4 regions of the Streptomyces sp. NPDC005141 genome follow, and region 3 is predicted to be linked to each of the others. Evidence: riboswitches for the same ligand, from Rfam matches in the RefSeq annotation. Region 3 holds a riboswitch; each other region holds the start of a gene.
What was found. Region 3 has a riboswitch for S-adenosylmethionine ahead of ACWD68_RS15880 (ABC transporter substrate-binding protein). Riboswitches for the same ligand answer to the same signal wherever they lie in the genome.
Positions count from the first base shown of each region.

Region 1: another riboswitch for S-adenosylmethionine. It lies ahead of ACWD68_RS26620 (putative leader peptide); the one in region 3 lies ahead of ACWD68_RS15880 (ABC transporter substrate-binding protein).
Region 2: another riboswitch for S-adenosylmethionine. It lies ahead of thrC (threonine synthase); the one in region 3 lies ahead of ACWD68_RS15880 (ABC transporter substrate-binding protein).
Region 4: another riboswitch for S-adenosylmethionine. It lies ahead of ACWD68_RS23200 (aminotransferase class V-fold PLP-dependent enzyme); the one in region 3 lies ahead of ACWD68_RS15880 (ABC transporter substrate-binding protein).

Region 1 is NZ_JBSFYW010000038.1:41,370-44,552, forward strand. Features, by position in the region: gene ACWD68_RS26615 (amino acid ABC transporter permease) at 51-1,055, opposite strand; SAM riboswitch class IV at 1,518-1,663, shown strand; gene ACWD68_RS26620 (putative leader peptide) at 1,700-1,765, shown strand; gene ACWD68_RS26625 (glutathione S-transferase C-terminal domain-containing protein) at 1,964-2,653, shown strand; gene ACWD68_RS26630 (MFS transporter) at 2,977-3,183, shown strand, end outside.
Region 2 is NZ_JBSFYW010000013.1:16,569-19,751, forward strand. Features, by position in the region: gene ACWD68_RS12910 (MoaD/ThiS family protein) at 359-634, opposite strand; gene thrC (threonine synthase) at 631-1,929, opposite strand; SAM riboswitch class I at 1,945-2,101, opposite strand; gene ACWD68_RS12920 (glucosyl-3-phosphoglycerate synthase) at 2,307-3,183, shown strand, end outside.
Region 3 is NZ_JBSFYW010000017.1:30,981-34,163, reverse strand. Features, by position in the region: gene ACWD68_RS15885 (ABC transporter permease) at 1-328, opposite strand, end outside; gene ACWD68_RS15880 (ABC transporter substrate-binding protein) at 325-1,977, opposite strand; SAM riboswitch class IV at 2,250-2,359, opposite strand; gene ACWD68_RS15875 (DUF1684 domain-containing protein) at 2,475-3,183, shown strand, end outside.
Region 4 is NZ_JBSFYW010000030.1:33,595-36,777, reverse strand. Features, by position in the region: gene qcrB (cytochrome bc1 complex cytochrome b subunit) at 1-156, shown strand, start outside; gene trpD (anthranilate phosphoribosyltransferase) at 293-1,357, shown strand; SAM riboswitch class IV at 1,445-1,561, shown strand; gene ACWD68_RS23200 (aminotransferase class V-fold PLP-dependent enzyme) at 1,751-3,124, shown strand; gene ACWD68_RS23195 (Lrp/AsnC family transcriptional regulator) at 3,161-3,183, opposite strand, start outside.

The DNA of each region.
Region 1 (3,183 bases), on a different contig from region 3:
GTCCTCCGGGACCGTCCTGGTCTTCACCGTCGTCCGACGGGCTTCGCCGGTCATATCGCCGTCTCCCTCCGGACCCGGGCCCGCACGTCGCGCAGACCGTTCCGTACCTTCTGCAGTGGGGTCGGCGGCAGGGTGCGCAGCGCGCCCCGCGAGTAGTGCCGCTCGACGTAGAACTGGATGACGGACACGACGCTGGTGAGGATCAGGTACCAGGCGGTGGCGACGAGGAGCAGCGGCACGATGTCACCTGGGTAGGTGCTGCCCATGGTCTGCACAGAGCCGAACAGGTCCAGCAGGGACACGTAGAAGACCAGCGAGGTGCCCTTGATCAGGCCGATCAACTGGTTGACGTAGTTGGGGGTGATGGAGCGCAGCGCCTGCGGGAGGACGATCCTCGCGAACTGGTAGCGCTTCGGCAGGCCGAGGGCGGAGGCCGCCTCGTGCTGGCCCTGGTCGACGGAGAGGATTCCGCCGCGCACCACTTCGGAGGCGTACGCCGCTTCGTTCAGGCTCAGTCCGATGACGGCGACCGCCATGTCGGTGGCCAGGCGGGACTCGTCGAAGGTGAAGAAGGCCGGACCGAACGGCACACCGACGCTCAACGTCTGGTACAGCGCGCTGAAGTTGTACAGGAACAGCAGGACGACGATGAGCGGTACCGAGCGGAACAGCCAGGTGTAGACCCAGCTCACCGCGCGCAGCACCGGACTCGGGGAGAGCCGGGCCAGCGCCAGCAGGACGCCACCCAGCAAGCCCAACACCGCACTGTAGATGGCGACTTCGAGGGTGATGAGCAGGCCGTCGAGGATCGTCGGGCGCAGGAACCAGTACTGGAAGCGGTCCCACTGGTAGAAGGGGTTGGTCACCAGGCCGTGGGTGATCTGGGCGACCAGCACGAGCACGACGGCCGTGATGATCCAGCGGCCGGGGCGCCGGAGCGGAAGGACCCGCTGAGCCGCGAGGGGCTTCGGAGCGGCGGGGACGTCGGGACGGGGGATCGCCTCGGCGGGCGGCGCTGATCCGGAGGACACAGCTATGCCCGGAGATTCACTCATGGAGAGCTCCAGCGGATTCGGACACCCCGGACCACGGCGAACGGCAGCGTGACGCGCAGCCGGAACGGCTCGGCACGACACGAGGGCACGGGCGCACAGGGAAACGGGGGCTGGACGGAGAAGGGGCACACCGCTACAGCGGTGGTCGTCAGCGGTTCAGCGGAAGAGCCGTCAGCCTTGACAGAGGGTGCGACACACGGCCGTACACAGCGCGCTGTTGACACGCAGCAGGTCGACGGAGCGGTCGGCGCACAGCACCACGCGGCCGAGGCGCCGCCATGCGGTCGTCCCATCAGCTGCGTGCATCGCCGTCACCATCGTTTCTCCGGTCCTGGGGCATTCCGTTGTGGGCCGCACGTTAGGCCCGCCCCGAAAAGAATGTCAATGCGGGTGCCCACCAGGTGAGACCGCGTGCCCGGCCTTCTTGACGGCATCACAGAGCGCACCGAGACTGGCGTGGACGGTCACGATTGTCAGCGCCCACGGTGCGGGTTCGTCCCGCTCCTGTGGTCATCGGCCCCGGCCCGCTGACAGGCAACCCTTCCACCGCGACGGGGTGCCCCGGGTGACGACCGGGTCCCGCCGGCGCGGCGGGGCAAGCGTGGTCTCGCGTCTCGCGAGCCCCGGAGTAGGACCGGTGGGGAATGCCCAAGAACGGCTTGACGAGGCGCCTGCACATCGATCTGTTGCGTGTCTCCAGCGCTTACTGATCCGCAGCCGGTCCGTTCGATCCGGACCGGTGCGACGAGCGCAGTCGTTCCGCATTCGGCCGCTGGTGCCCACAAGGCGGCGGTGGCTTCCTCGTTCCCCAAGGGAGAGTCATGCCCGAGACAGCTTCGCGCACTTCCAGCACGGCCAACTCACGTCCCTGTGACCAGGTTTCGTCCCCCTCGGAGCTTCGCATCGAGGTGGCGACATCCTCCGCCCGCCCCCACCGTGTCGACAGCCGCATCGGCGTCGGCCTGGCCGGCGGCTTCTACCCCGCACCGCACCGCTACGAGCTGTATCTGTCGGAGAGTTGTCCGCTCTCGCTGCGCATCGCGATCACCCTCGACCTGCTCGGTCTGAAGGACTCCGTGGCCACCACGCTCCTGACGCGCCCCACCGAGACACCTGACGCCTTCACCTCGCTGCGCCGTGCCTACGAGGCCACCGAGCACCACTACGACGGACCGCTGACGGCGCCCGCGCTGTGCGACCGGTGGAGCGGACGCATCGTCAGCAACCATACCCCCGACATCCTCCGCGATCTCGCGGGTCTGCTCTCCGGTCACGGCGCGGGTTGCCCTTCGACGCTGCGCCCGCCGGCCCTCGCCGCGGACATCGAGGCTCTCCGCGACCTGCTGGACCGCGACGTCACCCCGTCCGCCCAGCCCTCGGAACTCTCCGCGGCCCTGGAGTTGCTGGACTGCCAACTCGCCTCGCGGCCCCATGTTCTGGGCGAGACCCTGACGGCGGCGGACGTTGACGTGTGGGTGGCCCTCAGTCAACTGGACCCTGAGGGAACCCTCCGCTCGTTCCCCCGGCTCCTGGACTACGTACGCCGTCTGGGCGACCACCCCGCCTTCCGGGGCGGAGGCAGCGCCCGGCGGCGGTGAGGAGTCCGTAAGGCCCGTCCGGCCGGGTGAGCGGCCTGCTCACCCGTCCGGCTGAACGGGGAACCGGTCGCTGGGGCCCGGTGTCCGGACCGTTCAGCCGCGTGGGGTCAGTACGACGCCCGCGCCCTTCAGGGTCGAGGTCCACTCCCGGCCCTGGTCAACGGTCTTCCCCGGAGACCTCGCCTGCCCGCCGCACAGAGCGCCGGCCGGGACGGTCCACCGGTCTGCCCGCGTCCACGTGCGGTCCGCCGACGTTCGGCGCAGTCTATGAGCGTAGGAGAGCTACACCCAGACCACACGTCCGGCGGTCATAAGGAATGGCGATGGCTGACACAGGCGCGTCGACACCGCCGTCGGTGGCGCAGCGCAGGATTCTCGCCCCGCTCGCCCTCGCACAGTTCATCTGCAGCTTCGCCGGCTCCAACATGAACGTGATGATCAACGACATCAGCGAGGACCTCGACACCACCGTGCAGGGTGTGCAGATCGCGATCACGATCTTCCTGCTCGTCATGGCCGCGCTGATGATT
Region 2 (3,183 bases), on a different contig from region 3:
GTGCGCCGGAACGCGTCGACCGCGGCTGAATGTATCTGTCCAACTGCCGTCTGCAACAGGTCAATCGGACGAGAATTCTGGGCATGGCCGATCACGGATATGCGGAGAATGTGCAAGGATTCAGGGCAAGTCGGGCCCCGTAAATGCCATAAAAGGCTCAAAAAGGCGGGGTACTTTGGCTACTTCTTGTCGGATGCCGGGCGAGAACTCATATGCGTCCGGCATGAAACCAACATCGAAAGCGAAGCGACTTCCCCAACTGTAGCGCGCTCAACCATACAGAATTGCCCCCTCCGTTTCTCTCACGGAGGGGGCAATTCGATGAACTCAGCGTGTTCGGCATTACCGAGGGTAACGATCAGCCCCCGGCGACGGCCGGAATGATCGAGACGCCCACACCGTCCGGGGTCGCCGTCTCCAGGCCCTGCTCGAACCTGACGTCGTCGTCGTTGACGTACACGTTGACGAAGCGGCGCAGCTTGCCCTGGTCGTCCAGAACGCGCGCGGCGATGCCCGTGTGGTTCTTCTCCAGGTCGGCGATGACCTCGGCGAGGGTCGTGCCCTCGGCCGTCACCTCGGCGGCGCCCCCGGTGTAGGTGCGCAGGATGGTGGGGATGCGGACGTTGACGCTCATGATGCGAGGCCAGCCTCTCGGAAGGAGTCGAGGTTCGGGCGGATGGTCGCGGTCAGCCCGGTGTCCGAGGCCACCGCGTCCAGAGTCTTGAGGCCGTCGCCGGTGTTCAGCACGACCGTGGTCAGGGTCGGGTCGAGGAGACCGTTCTCGATCAGCTTGCGGGTGACGCCGACGGTCACGCCGCCGGCCGTCTCCGCGAAGATGCCCTCGGTGCGTGCGAGCAGCTTGATCGCGTCGACGATCTGCTCGTCGTTCACGTCCTCCACGGCACCGCCGGTGCGCCGCGCGATGTCGAGCACGTACGGCCCGTCCGCGGGGTTGCCGATGGCGAGCGACTTGGCGATGGTGTCCGGCTTCTGCGGACGTACGACGTCGTGGCCGGCCTTGTAGGCGACGGACACCGGGGAGCAGCCCTCGGCCTGGGCGCCGAAGATCTTGTACGGCTTGTCCTCGACGAGCCCGAGCTTGATCAGCTCCTGCAGACCCTTGTCGATCTTCGTGAGCTGGGAGCCGGAGGCGATCGGCACGACCAGCTGGTCGGGGAGCCGCCAGCCGAGCTGCTCGCAGATCTCGTACGCCAGCGTCTTGGAGCCCTCGGCGTAGTACGGCCGCAGGTTGACGTTGACGAAGCCCCAGCCCTCGCCGGCCGGGTCACCGATCAGCTCGGAGCAGAAGCGGTTCACGTCGTCGTAGTTGCCCTGGATGCCGACGAGCTCGCCGCCGTAGACCGCGGCCATGACGACCTTGCCCTGCTCCAGGTCGTGCGGGATGAACACGCAGGAGCGGAAGCCGGCGCGGGCCGCCGCGGCGCCCACGGCACCGGCGAGGTTGCCCGTGGAGGAGCAGGAGAGGGTGGTGAAGCCGAAGACGCGGGCCGCTTCGATGGCCTGGGCGACGACGCGGTCCTTGAAGGAGTGCGTCGGGTTGCCGGAGTCGTCCTTGACGAAGAGCTTGCCGGCGTCGACGCCGAGCTCGCGGGCCAGATTGTCGGCCTGGACGAGCTTGGTCCAGCCGGGGTTGATGTTCGGCTTCTGCGCCACGTCCGCGGGGACGGGCAGGAGGGGCGCGTAGCGCCAGATGTTCGCGGGTCCCGCTTCGATGCGCTTGCGGAGTTCTTCGGTCTCGTAGGCCGAGAAGTCGTAGGCGATCTCCAGCGGGCCGAAACACTCCTCGCAGGCGAAGACCGGGCCGAGCGGGACGCGGTGTCCGCACTCGCGGCAGGAGAGCGCCGCTGCCGGGCCGAGGTCCACCGCTTCGGCGGAGTTCGTGGTACTTGCAACTGTCTGCGCAGCCATGGAGGCGAGGCCCTTTCCTCATCTTCCTCACGACGCACTTCGCCGTGAGACGGATTTGGCACCTTCCCGAGCCGGGAGCCTCGCGACGCGATCGACATCGATCGGTACGAGACCGGCTGGAGGGTTGCCGGGGCTTCATCGGGCCGTATCCCTCTGCCCCTCTGGATGAGCGGTATTTGATTGTTGAACTGTTGAACACGATACGCGGCGATGATCCAGGACATGCGATGGTCATCCGCGTTGTTCAAGACTGTAACCGAAGGCCAGGACAGTTGAGATAGTCGTCCGAACCGCGAGACGACGGCAATCCATCTGCCGCTGGCCGCAGCGGGCACGCTGATGAGAGCGTGTGATCAGACAGTGAGGAGCCGCAGACCGTGCTGAAAGACGTCGAAAGCTGGCTGAGCACACGCTCCTGGTCCCTGACCGACCGCCCGCTCCACAAGCTCATGGCCGCGAAACGCTCGACCGGGTCGACGGTCAGCGTCGTGCTGCCCGCGCTCAACGAGGAGGAGACGGTCGGCGAGATCGTCGCGATCATCCGCCACGACCTGATGCAGCAGGTGCCGCTCGTCGACGAGATCGTCGTCGTCGACTCGGGCTCGACCGACCGCACCTCCGCGGTCGCCGCGGCCGCGGGCGCGAGAGTCGTGCACCGCGACGACATCCTCCCGCGGATCCCCGCGGTGCCCGGCAAGGGCGAGGTGCTGTGGCGGTCGCTGCTCGTGACGAGCGGGGACATCGTCTGTTTCATCGACGCGGACCTCAGGGAGTTCTCGTCCGACTTCGTCATCGGAATCGTGGGCCCGCTGCTCACCGACCCCGGTGTCGATCTGGTCAAGGCCATGTACGACCGCCCCCTGGGCGGCGCCTCGGGACAGGGCGGCCGGGTCACCGAGCTGATGGCCCGCCCCCTGCTGAACATGCACTGGCCGCAGCTCGCGGGCTTCGTCCAGCCGCTCGGCGGCGAGTACGCGGCCCGTCGCTCCCTGCTCGAACAGCTCCCGTTCCCCGTCGGCTACGGCGTGGAACTGGGCATGCTCGTCGACGCCCTGCACCTGGTGGGCCTGGACGCCCTCGCCCAGGTCGACGTCGGTGTCCGCAAGCACCGCCACCAGGACGGCCAGGCCCTGGGCCGGATGGCCGCCGCGATCTACCGCACCGCCCAGCTCCGGCTGGCCCGCGGTCACCTGATCCGTCCCGCCCTCACCCAGTTCGAGCGCGGCCGGGACGGTTTCCAGCCGCGCACGTACT
Region 3 (3,183 bases):
TCACGGGCTGGTTGTCGGTGACGGTGCGGCCGAAGTCGCCGGTCGCCAGGGATTTCAGGTAGTCCAGGTACTGGGTGAGCAACGGCCGGTCGTAGCCCGCCTGGTGCAGCTTGGCCTGGAGCTGGTCCGGGGTGAGCCGGTCGCCGAAGGCGGCGCTGATCGGGTCACCGGTCGCGCGCATCAGGAAGAAGACGAGGCTGACCAGGATGAACATGGTGGGGATGATGAGGAGGAAGCGGACCACGAGGTAGCGGGCGAGTCCGTACCCCCCGGCGCCGTCGGCCGGGATACCGACGGCGCCGGGGGTGTCCTGGGTGAGGGCGCTCACTTCTTCGCGAGCCCGGCCCAGCGGAAGGTGTACGCGCTGTTCAGCTCGTCGGGCACACCGCTGATGTCGGTACGGGTGACGATCGCGGTGGACCCCTGGAGCAGCGGCAGCAGTGGCACCGACGCGGCGGCCTTGTCCTGTGCCCGCTTGAGCAGTTCGGCTCGCTCGGCGGTGTCGCTCTCCGACTCCTCCTTCTTGATCAGCTCGCGTACGGCGGGGTCGGAGTAGTCGTTGGCGACCCAGCTGTTGGCCGAGTAGAAGGGCGCGAGGTAGTTGTCCGCGTCGAGGTAGTCGGCGTACCAGCCCAGCTGATAGAGCGGGTAGAGGTGCTTGATGCGGTCCTTGCCGTACTGGGTCCACTCGGTGGACTGGAGGTTCACCTTGAACAGTCCGGTGGCTTCGAGCTGCGTCTTGATCAGCGCGTACTCGTCGGCCGAGGACGAGCCGTAGTGGTCACTGTTGTACTGCAGGTTGAGGGTGATGGGGGTGCTCACCTTGGCCGCCTTCAGCCGTGCGGCGGCCGCGGCCTTGTCGGGGCCGCCCTTCTTGTCGCCGTAGAGCGACTTGAAGGAGTCGGTTGCGCCGGTGAGTCCGTCGGGTACGGAGCTGTACAGCGGCTGGTAGCTGTTCTTGTAGACCTGCTGGGCGAGTTGGGCCCGGTCGACGGAGTCGGCGACGGCCCGGCGTACGGCCAGCGCCTTGGCCTTGTCGGCGTTCTTGGTCTTGGTGCCGTACGGCTGGGTGGTGAAGTCGAAGACGATGTAGCGGATGCCGTTGCCGGAGCCGGTGTGGACCTTGACGTCCTTCTTCTTGGCCAGGTCGTCGAGGTCGGCTGTGGTGAGGGTGCGGTAGACGGCGTCGACGGTGCCCTGTTGGACGTCGAGTTTCAGGTTGCTGGCGTCGGTGTAGTACTTGAGCTGGACGTTCTTGGTCTTGGGGGTGCCCAACTGGCCGCCGTAGGCGCTGTTGGCGGTGAAGGAGACCAGCGAGTTCTTGTCGTAACTCGTGACGCCGTACGGGCCGTTCCAGGGCTTGGCCGCGACGATGGCCTTGTCGTCGAGGATCTTGTCCGCGGGGAAGACCTGCTCGTCGACGACGAGGCCGGCCGCGGTGGACAACACCTGCGGGAACAGCGTGTCGTTGGCGGACTTGAGGGTGAAGACGGCGGTGGTGGGTGTCGGGGCGGCGACGGAGTCGAGGTTGTACAGGAGCGACGACGGGCCGTTCTCGTCGGCGATCTTCAGATTGCGGTCGAAGCTGAACTTGACGTCGGACGAGGTCAGTCGGTGACCGTTGCTGAATTTCAGCCCCTTCTTGAGGGTGACCGTGTACTCCTTGGGACCCGTGAGCTTGATTCCGGTGGCCAGGTCCGGGGAAACCTCCGTGGCACCGTTCTTCACGCTGAGCAGGGTCGCGTAGACCTCGGTCTCGATGGTGCCGGAGCCCGCGTCCCAGGCGCCCGCCGGGTCGAGGCTGGTCACCTGGTCCGTCGTACCGACGGTGATCGTCGCACCGCCGGAACCGGAACCACTGGAATCCTTGGTGCTCGTGCAGCCCGTCAGGGCGACCAGGAACGCCGTCCCGAGTGACAGGGCTCCAAGGCCGGGGCGGACGGATCGGATCGGTCTCGGGCTGTTGTGCTGAGCCATGGCAGGTCTCTGCTTCCGCATGGGTGGGGACGCGTGGGAGCCGCGGCAGCCGGACGGGTCGGCAGGAGGCCGACCAGGCGTGCGTGCGCGGTCGCGTGAAACGTCAAGGATGAAAAGGGAGTTGCCTGAACGTCGTCGAGTCGGCCGACGAGTCGATCAGCCGCGACAGAGACAGCTGCAGACCATCAGCAGGTCGACATGACGTCGGGAGCACAGCACGAGGGCACTTGCCACGCCGTCCTCCTGGGGTGTCGCCGGCTCACGGGCCGGTCGGATCGCACTTGCAGAACTGGAATATCCGCCGAGCCTTCACCTGGGGCACCCCGCTGCGTCGAGGGTTGCCGTCCGGCCAGCCAGGGCTTGATCACCGGAACTCGTAGCTCGCGCTCACCGTAGATCGACAATTCTCTCGGCGTCAAGAGTTCGCCGTGCCGGAATGACATGGACGGGCACGGCAGTTGCACGGAGAACATCAAGTGCAGCCGGAGGGAGTGGACATGACCGTCCAAGACATCGACCGGGTGAGTTTCGTCCAGGAGTGGGAGGAGTGGCACCGGGGGAAGGAGGCGGTACTCGCCGGCCCCCACGGGTTTCTCGCGATCACCAGCCTCCACTGGCTGAGTGCGCTGCCGACCCGGTTCGAGGACGCCCCGGGAGCCTGGTCGAGCACCGCCGACGGGGTGGTGGTCGAGCTGGAGGCGGAGGACGAACTGACCGTCGACGGGCAAGTGGTGCGCGGGCGACACGACTTCGGCGTCATCGCCGAACGGGACAGCGTGTATGTCGGCTCGGGTGACGCGGTGATCGAGGTCGCCAAGCGCGGAGGGCACGACATTCTGCGGCCCCGCCATCCCGGCAACGCGCTGCGCGCCGCCTTCACCCGCACCCCGGCCTACGCCCCTGATCCCCGCTGGGTCCGCGCCGGGCGGTTCCTGCCCTTCGACGCGCCGCGCGCGGTCACCGTCGGTGCGGCCGTCGAAGGGCTGGAGCATGTCTACGACTCCCCCGGCCAGGTCGAGTTCGAGCTGGACGGAGTGCCGCGGCACCTCACCGCGTTCAACGGCAACGCTCCTGGCAGCCTGATGGTGCTGTTCACGGACAAGACCTCCGGCGTGACCACCTACGCGGCGAACCGTGCCCTGCAGATCGCCGCACCTGGCAGTGAGGGCAGGGTGACGCTCGACTTCAACCGCGCCGCGAACCTGC
Region 4 (3,183 bases), on a different contig from region 3:
CCGGCGGTCGACGAGAACGGTGTCGAGCGCAAGGTCTCGGGCACGCAGAAGCTGCGCGCCAAGATGAGCGAGGGCTTCTACGGGGAGGATAACCAGATCCCCAAGCCCACCGTCGAGGAGTACAAGGAGATCACGAGCGGCCACGGCCACCACTGATCCCCACAGTTCGCCACGGAAAGAGCCCCGTCCATGCAATGGACGGGGCTCTTTGCCGTCTCCCGGGCTGGATAGGGTGGACTCACCCCGCGCAAGGGGTGAGTCCCTCGCGTCACCTACGAACCCAGGAGCGACCATGAGCGCTGTGAACCCCGCTGGAGGCGACACCGCGGCGGTCCGTTCCTGGCCCCAGGTACTGAACGGCCTGCTCGAAGGCCGCGACCAGAGCGCGGACGACACGGCCTGGGCGATGGACCGCATCATGCGCGGCGAGGCGACCGACGCGCAGATCGCCGGGTTCGTGGTGGCCCTGCGGGCCAAGGGCGAGACCGTCCAGGAGATCTCCGGGCTCGTCCGGGCGATGTACGAGCACGCCAATGTGATCGAGGTCCCCGGGCGCACCGTCGACATCGTCGGTACGGGCGGCGACGGCGCGAAGACCGTCAACATCTCCACGATGTCCTCGATCGTGGTGGCCGGCACCGGCGCCAAGGTCGTCAAGCACGGCAACCGGGCCGCGTCCTCCGCGTCCGGCTCGTCGGACGTCCTGGAGAAGCTCGGCGTCAATCTCCAACTGCCGGTGAAGCGGGTCGCCGAGGTGGCCGAAGAGGCCGGGATCACCTTCTGCTTCGCGGTGAAGTTCCACCCGGCGCTGCGTCATGCGGCGGCGGCACGCGGCCAGTTGGGCATCCGGACGACCTTCAACGTGCTCGGCCCGCTGACCAACCCGGCGCGGGTGAAGGCCCAGGCGGTCGGAGTCGCCGACCCCCGCATGGCGCCGATCGTGGCGGGTGTGTTCGCCGAGCGCGGCAACTCCTCGCTGGTCTTCCGCGGCGACGACGGCCTCGACGAACTGACCACCACCGCGGGCTCCCACGTCTGGGTGGTCCGCGACGGCAAGGTCACCGAGGAGCGCTTCGACCCGCGCGACGTCGGTCTCGGCATCGTCCCGGTGGAGGCCCTGCGAGGCGCCGACGCCTCGTACAACGCCGAGGTCGCCCGGCGCCTGCTGGACGGCGAGACCGGGCCCGTACGGGACGCGGTCCTGCTGAACTCGGCGGCGGCCCTGGTGGCCCTGTCACCGACCGGCGCTCCGCTCGCCGACCAGCTCCGCGCCGGAATGGAGAAGGCGGCAGAGGCGATCGACTCCGGGGCCGCGAAGCGCACCCTGGACCGGTGGGTGGCCGCCAGCAACGCCTGATTCCCGGGCGAGGCGACGCGGGGGGCGCAGTCCACGATCCGGACTGCGCCTTGCGCGTCGAAGATCTTCTGGCAAGATGCTGTATCAGGTCATGAGTGACAGCCATGTGGCCCCGGCCGGCTGTCCGGCAACCCTCCGTCCGTGGCGGGGTGCCCCGGGTGAAGACCAGGTCGTAGGCAGCGAGGTCTACGGCAAGCGCGGACCCCTCGCACTCTTTCGAGTGGATGCAACCAGGGGTCCTGGTCGTTCGAGGGAGCCTTCTGTGAGCAAGCGAATGCGATAGGGCGTCGAGCCCCGCCTCCGCACACCCTTTTCACCTTTCCCTGCGCTGAGCCCTGCCTCCGGGCGGCCGGCTCGCGCAGCGATCCCGCCTGCCTCTCACAGGAGCTCGCCATGTCTGTCTCCACCGCTGCCGCCGATCAGTCCGTCTGCCACGACACTTCGGGGGCCCTGCCCGTTCTGGGCCGGGATGTCACCGTCCCGCTCGTCACCGGCGGCGAGGTCACCTACGCCGCCCTCGACTACGCCGCCAGCGCGCCCGCCCTCCAGCGGGTGTGGGACGACGTGGCCGCGTACGCGCCGTACTACGGCAGCGTCCACCGGGGCGCCGGCTACCTCTCGCAGCTGTCCACCGACCTCTTCGAGAACGCCCGCAGGACCGTCGAGGAGTTCCTCGACTGCCGCGCCGGAGACCAGGTGGTCTTCACCCGCTCCACCACCGACTCGCTCAACCTGCTCGCCGCCGCGCTCCCGGCCGACTGCCAGGTCTTCGTCTTCGAGACCGAGCACCACGCCTCGCTGCTGCCCTGGCGCGACGCCCGGGTGACCTACCTGAACGCCCCGCGCACCCCCGGCGAGGCCGTCGCCACGCTGGAGCGCGCCCTCGCCGGCCGTGACCCCCACGGACCGGCCCTGGTCTGTGTCACCGGCGCCTCGAACGTCACCGGGGAGCTGTGGCCGGTGCGTGAGCTGGCCGCCGTCGCGCACGCCCACGGCGCCCGGATCGTCCTCGACGCCGCGCAGCTCGCCCCGCACCACCCGGTGTCGGTCCAGGACCTCGACGTCGACTGGGTCGCCTTCTCCGGGCACAAGCTGTACGCGCCCTTCGGCTCCGGTGTCCTCGCGGGCCGTTCCGACTGGCTGCGCGAGGCCGAGCCGTACCTCGCGGGCGGCGGCGCCAGCCGCAAGGTCTCCCGGCGCGCGGACGGCGGCGTGGACGTGGAGTGGCACCACAGCGCCGCGCGGCACGAGGCGGGCTCGCCGAACGTCATCGGCGCCTACTCGATCGCGTCGGCCTGCAAGGCGCTCACCGAGGAGGGTTTCGACAACCTCGTCGCCCGCGAGCAGCACCTGATCCGCACCGTCCGCGCGGGTCTCGCGGAGGTCCCGGAGGTCCGGGTCCTCTCCCTCTTCGGCGACGACGCCCCGCGGGTCGGCGTCATCTCCTTCGTCGTCGAGGGCTGGAACAGCTCGCACTTCGCTGCCGCGCTCTCCGCCGAGTACGGCATCGGCGTCCGCGACGGCCTCTTCTGCGCCCACCCGCTGGTCCGCACGCTGCTCGGCAGCGACCCGGAGACCCAGGGGGAGTGCGGCGCCCCCGAGGCGGCCCCCGGCGAGAAGTCCCTCAACGCCATCCGCGTCAGCTTCGGCGCCGGTACCCCCGACGAGCACGTGGAGCGTTTCGTCCGCGCGGTGCGTGAGCTGGTCCGGGACGGTGCGCGGTGGCAGTACCGCACCGAGGACGGCCGCTGCGTCCCGGCCGTCTGACGCCCGTGCCCCCGCCCGGAGGCGGTGTCCCGTCGGTCAGGAGTCGAGGCCGATCGCGA